Paraglaciecola psychrophila 170: one gene and its partner. The protein of the gene in region 1 interacts with the protein of each later gene in a pairwise test. Links are inferred from orthologs where the notes say so. Each region holds a gene or a part of one and is shown in the gene's direction. Other genes may lie near its edges.

What was found.
Region 2: the proteins of ndk (region 1) and C427_RS03840 interact in binary tests that used the Escherichia coli proteins (3 or more experiments, as listed by UniProt). The link is inferred for Paraglaciecola psychrophila 170 from one-to-one orthologs.

What each region holds. Positions count from the first base shown.
Region 1 is NC_020514.1:3,648,154-3,651,209, reverse strand. The notes cover bases 31-2,750. They hold ndk (nucleoside-diphosphate kinase), read left to right. Parts: upstream 31-1,034; coding sequence 1,035-1,466; downstream 1,467-2,750. Other genes in these bases: C427_RS15965 (bifunctional tRNA (adenosine(37)-C2)-methyltransferase TrmG/ribosomal RNA large subunit methyltransferase RlmN), read left to right, coding at 1,588-2,730; C427_RS15980 (SurA N-terminal domain-containing protein), read left to right, coding at 31-566. In the rest of the region: more of C427_RS15980, read left to right, coding at 1-30; type IV pilus biogenesis/stability protein PilW, read left to right, coding at 2,775-3,056. UniProt on the Escherichia coli protein: Major role in the synthesis of nucleoside triphosphates other than ATP. The ATP gamma phosphate is transferred to the NDP beta phosphate via a ping-pong mechanism, using a phosphorylated active-site intermediate.
Region 2 is NC_020514.1:869,141-872,475, reverse strand. What follows is about bases 221-3,219. They hold C427_RS03840 (5-formyltetrahydrofolate cyclo-ligase), read left to right. Parts: upstream 221-1,415; coding sequence 1,416-2,024; downstream 2,025-3,219. Other genes in these bases: C427_RS03830 (SDR family NAD(P)-dependent oxidoreductase), read left to right, coding at 3,038-3,219; rpiA (ribose-5-phosphate isomerase RpiA), read left to right, coding at 2,087-2,743; C427_RS03845 (GAF domain-containing hybrid sensor histidine kinase/response regulator), read left to right, coding at 221-1,423. Outside these bases: more of C427_RS03845, read left to right, coding at 1-220; more of C427_RS03830, read left to right, coding at 3,220-3,335. UniProt on the Escherichia coli protein: Involved in the removal of 5-formyltetrahydrofolate.

The sequences.
Region 1 (3,056 bases):
CTGTGTCTAACCCTAACGTTTTATCAAGCGCCTTTAGTTTTGAACTAATTGAAGATGCGGTAAATAGTGAAGTGATAGAGCTTGCCAGGAATCATATTATAGTTGTTAGAGTTGCCGAGCATGAGCCCGAGCGGACAAAGACTATTGAAGAGGTTAAAGAACAAATTCAACAGACATTAGCTGCACAATCGGCTCAACAGGCTGCTAGAGATTGGGCCTTGGAACTTAAACAAGCATTGGTAAATAATGAAGATGTTAATCCTAGATTAGCTACACTTGAGCTAAGCTGGGAAGAGAAGCAAACGGTAACTCGCAATGACCCGGCATTGTCACAGTCTATTGTTGATGCATTGTTCAAGTTATCTGCTACGGATACTAGTGTTGTTGACTTAATTGCTGGAGACATTTCTTTAGTGCAACTGACCCAAGTAAACTCTGCTGCTGAAGCTAATGCTCAACAATTGACTTCATTACAAAATCGCCTTGCATCGAGTAAGTCTCAAATAATATATGGTGCCGTGGTCGAATCTTTAAAAGCACAAGCTGATATCGAGATTTTCCAATAAACTGATTTATATTTTCTTCATAAAAAAAAGAGCGTTTATCGCTCTTTTTTATTATCTGTATTTTGGTAAATAGTATTATTAGCTCGTCAGCACTATTCAGTAATCCATAACAAAGAGCTGTAAAAAACAGCGATCACAGCGCAAAAAGTGAATATATATATAAACCCTTGTTTTCCGTCCCCTAAGCTATAGCCCTTTTTCTTCAAATACATAAACCAAATTAAAAACAACACAACAGGAATGAGCACTAAAAATTTAATCAAGATCACCTCGTCTCACAATTATGGCAACCTTGATTTTAGGGAGAACAGAATAATATGCAATCTATACTAGGTATTTGGTGTCTAATTGCATATAATCCGCGCGAATTTTTATGTGTCTATTTATGTGTCTATTTACGTGTCCATTAGGACTAAATATTAAGACCAAATATTAAGACGAAATATTACTAATACTGGAGTAAAGAAAATGGCCTTAGAACGAACTTTTTCTATTATTAAGCCCGATGCAGTTGCAAAGAATGTTATCGGTGGTATTTACAACCGTTTTGAGTCTGCTGGCCTTAGATTAGTGGCGTCTAAAATGCTACATTTGAGTAAAGAGCAAGCAGAGGGGTTTTATGCTGAGCATAGCGAACGTCCATTTTTTGCTGCTTTAGTTTCTTTCATGACATCTGGTCCTGTTATGGTTCAAGTGTTAGAAGGTGAAAATGCTGTTTTGAAAAATCGTGAAATAATGGGGGCAACTAACCCTGCTGATGCTCTAGCTGGTACGTTACGTGCTGATTATGCAGCTTCAATTGATGAAAATGCTTGCCATGGTTCAGATGCTCCTGAATCAGCGGCCCGTGAGATTGCTTATTTCTTTAGTGATGAAGAAATCTGCCCACGCACTCGTTAAGCTTAAATCAGTTTTGATAAAGGGAGCTTAGGCTCCCTTTTGTGTTATTTATTATATGTGCTGCAAAAACTGAGTAATCGGTTAAAATAGCAGTAGTTTCGTTTAAGTATTGAGGTTTATTGTGTCAACTGAAGTGGTATCTGCCCAACCTAAAAAAATTAACTTACTTGATTTAACTCGAGAAGGTTTGCGTACCTTTTTTAATGAAATGGGAGAAAAACCTTTCAGAGCAGAGCAAGTCATGAAATGGATCTATCAGCAAGGCGTGGCAGATTTTGAACAGATGAGTAATCTTAATAAAGCCTTGCGAGCAAAACTTCAAGCCAAATGTGAAGTCAAAGCACCAGAAATCGCATATCAAAAGACTGCTGCCGACGGCACCATTAAATTTGCATTGAAGCTAGAAGGTGGCCAAGAAGTAGAAACGGTTTGGATCCCTGATGGCGACCGAGCGACTTTATGTGTGTCTTCACAGGTAGGTTGTGCACTTGAATGTACTTTTTGTTCTACGGGGCAACAGGGATTTAATCGTAATTTAAAAGTCTCTGAGATTATTGGCCAAGTTTGGCGAGTCGCAACCACAATAGGTCTGAATAATGATACTGCCAAACGTCCGATCACAAATGTAGTGATGATGGGTATGGGTGAGCCGTTGCTGAATGTTAAGAATGTGGTGCCTGCCATGGAGTTGATGTTGGATGATCTTGCTTTTGGTTTATCCAAACGCAGAGTAACTTTAAGTACTTCAGGTGTAGTCCCAGCTCTTGATATGTTGGGCGACCAGATAGACGTAGCGTTGGCTATTTCATTACATGCACCTGATAATGCATTACGTGACGTGCTAGTACCCGTTAATAAAAAATATCCAATTGAGGTGTTTTTGGCCAGTGTCAGAAGATACTTAGCTAAGTCGAACGCCAACCAAGGTAAGGTAACGGTAGAGTACGTGATGCTAAATGGGATTAACGATAGCACTGACCAAGCTCATGCACTTGCAAAGGTATTGGCCGATACCCCGTGTAAAATAAACCTTATTCCGTTTAATCCTTATCCAGGCTCGCCATACACCTGTTCTAGTAATTCGAGGATCGATCGTTTTGCTAAAGTCCTAATGGAATATGGGCTCATAGTTGTAGTTCGTCGTACTAGAGGAGACGATATCGATGCTGCTTGTGGGCAGTTGGTGGGTGAAGTGGTGGATCGCACCAAAAGAGTGTTGAAAAAACAGCTGAAAGGCGAGAGTATTTCAGTCAAAATGACTTAATAAATTTTTATCGACAATATGTCAAACAGGTCCTAATGAACTCTATGCTAAAAATGTTCAGTATTGTATTTATTGGGCTGATGCTGCTCAGCGCCTGCACCAGTCAAAGTAACCAAAATTACGGCCAAAATTTTGATCAAATTAAAGCATCTAAAACCCGCGTTTCTCTGGGTTTAACGTACCTTAGTAACGGAAACTTTAGACAAGCAAAATTTAATTTAGATAAAGCATTAGAATTTGCACCAAGATCAGCAGACGCCAATTTTGCTATGGCTTATTATTATCAAAGTGTGAATGAGTTAGAGCAAGCTGAAAACGCATATCAA
Region 2 (3,335 bases), 2.8 Mb from region 1 along the record:
GACCTCTAGAGATATCGCTTTTTGCTCTCATGCTATTCATCATGAAGAAATTTTTGAGGTAGAAGATACGCTTAAAGATAAACGTTTCTTTGATAATCCTTTGGTTACCTCTGGACCTAATATTCGATTTTATGCAGGCACACCTTTGGTAAGTCCAGACGGACATGCCATTGGCACATTATGTGTAATTGATGATAAACCGAATAAATTAACCCCAGACCAACGTCAGGCGCTTGAAGTATTAGGTCGGTGTGTCATTTCACAAATGGAATTGCGAAAAAAAATAAAAGAGCTTGAGCGAGCCAACCAACATAAAACTGAATTTTTATCTAACATGAGTCATGAGTTGCGTACGCCACTCAATGCTATTATCGGCTTTAGTCGTTTGATGTTAGATAACGTTATTTATCACACATTACCTGTAAAGTTTTCTGAATACATAGGCCATATCGACTATTCAGGTCGGCGACTGCTGAGCGTGGTGAACTCGGTTATAGATTTAAATAAAATTGAAGCTGGAATGATGCAAGTCGAGTTCGAATCTATTTGTCTAAGAACGTTTATTAAAGATTTAGAAGGAATGTTAGCCATTATGGCTAAAGAAAAAGACGTAGAGTTCTCTGTAGATGTCAATGATAACTTGCCAAGGCTTTTAACTATTGATCAAGCCAAAATCAGTCAAATTATTACCAATTTAGCCCATAATGCAATTAAATTTACGAATAGCGGTAAGTGGGTCAAAGTTGAGCTTTCACTTAATAATGAACAATTTGTGATCACCGTAACCGATCAAGGCGAAGGCATCTCATTCATAGATCAAACAAAACTGTTCAATAAGTTCCAGCAAGTCGGACAAACTAAAAGTTCCGAAGGCAGTGGTTTAGGTTTGTCGATTACACAAGGCTTAGTTGAAATTTTAGGCGGCACAATAAATGTTCTGAGTGACTTAGGCTCAGGTAGTATTTTTAAGGTCCAATTACCCCTGCAAGATGACACCGAAATTTTACACGAAGATCTTAATCCCACGCCCGAAAAAGCAAGTTTTAATCATAATAGCAAGATACTACTAGTAGAGGATAATGAGATAAATCAAGCGGTTATGTTAGCAATATTTGAATCATTAGATATCTCAATTATTATTGCAGAAACAGGAGAAAAAGCTATTGAGATTGCCAAAAATAGACATTTTGACCTGATTTTCATGGACATTCATTTACCCGGTATTGATGGCCGTCAGGCCTCTGTACAAATTAAACATACTCATCCTAATATTCCCATCGTGGCTTTATCAGCCGATACATTTAATCAACACAATGTTGCAGAAAATAACAAAATTTGGGATGAGTATTTGTGTAAACCCATAGAAAAAGAAAAGCTGGTGCAAACTCTTAACCGCTTTATTCCAGTTTTGCCAAGTGCATAAATTACTTGGCTTAAAAACAACGCAAAGGCAGGTAATACGAACTGATTACCGTAAAAAACGTCAGGCATTGTCTTCTAAAGAACAATCTACTGCAGCACATAACCTATTAAGAACCTGTCTTACATCAACCACACTTGCTCAGTCAAAAACTATTGCCTGTTACATTGCAAATGATGGTGAGATTGACCCAGTAGCAATTATTGACTACTGCTGGCAACAAGGTAAAACTGTGTTATTACCTGTATTACACCCTTTTAGTAAAGGGCATTTGCTGTTTGTTAACTATCATCGCAACTCGACTACTCGGACAAACGTTTACGGTATCAAAGAGCCAATAGTCAGCACTATAAATCTGTGCGTCTTAGCAAATATTGAACTGATACTAACACCGCTGGTTGCTTTCGATGCAGTAGGTAATAGATTAGGAATGGGTGGTGGGTTTTATGATCGTACCTTAGCCCCTATTCGTCGTGACTCACTGCAAACTCAACTCATTGGATTAGCACATAACTGCCAGCAAACACATATGTTACTTACTGATAGCTGGGATATTCCGTTACATGCTATTGCTACCCCAGATCAGTTTTTTAGTGTCGACTAAACTACAGCTTGGGTTACACTATTAAGCATGCAAATGTTTAATATATTAGGGACTATAAACAAATGACTCAAGATGATAAAAAGAAAGCCGCTGCCCAAGCAGCCTTAAAATATATAGAAGATGGCGCTATTGTCGGTGTTGGCACAGGTTCGACTGTTAATTATTTTATTGATGCATTAGCCGATGTAAAAGATAAAATTCAAGGCGCGGTATCAAGCTCAGATGCCTCAACGAAACGTTTAGAAGCTTTGGGCATTGAAGTATTTGATCTTAATTCGGTAGACAAGTTTGATATATATGTAGATGGCGCCGATGAAATCACCAAACATAAACATATGATAAAAGGCGGTGGAGCCGCCCTCACCAGAGAGAAAATTGTTGCCGCTGTAGGCGAAAAATTCATTTGTATTATTGACGACACAAAACAAGTACCCACGTTAGGGAAGTTTCCATTACCCGTTGAAGTGATCCCCATGGCCCGCTCTTATGTGGCCAGAGAAATAGTCAAACTTGGTGGCGACCCTGCCTACCGTCAAGGTGTAATTACTGACAACGGCAATGTGATCTTAGATGTACATAATCTAACAATCCTCAACCCCGTAGAACTTGAAAGACAGCTCAATGCCATAGTCGGTGTTGTCACTAATGGTTTATTCGCTAAACGTGGCGCTGATGTGGTGTTAGTTGGAACAAGCGATGGTGTTGATACAATCAACTAGTACACAATAAGCAAACAAAAGGAGCTATTTACCACAGAGGAAAAAGAGGTCACAGAGAAAGCAAAAAAATCACCTTGTATTAAGTATTTAAATGCACTTTTCCTCTATGTAACGAAACGCTCGGCGCCCGAAGCTTTGTGTTCTCTGTGGTTCAATATTTTTTCTAGTAGGCATCTTACATTCATCCTATGAAGCCTTACCAATTCGCGAAATAAAGTACTTTTGCAGCAAACCAGCACCTAATATTCATTCATACATAGAAGATCAACAAAAATATTATCGAAGGATATCATCATGTCGAACGAATTTGCAGGTAAAACAGCCATCATATCTGGTGGCGCTGGAGGCATAGGCTTAGCATTAGCGGAGGAATTTGGTCAGTTAGGTATGCAAATTGTAATTGCTGATATTGACCAGAAAGAGCTGGCAATAGCCGAACAGAAATTACGGGATGCTAATATTCAGGTATTATCCTGCCCGCTAGATGTCACAAACTATCAACAGTGGGAAGACACTGTTGCTGCCGCCGAAGCTAAATTTGGTAATATCCATATGTTAGTGAATAACGCTGGTGTAGGTGGTATTCCCGGCT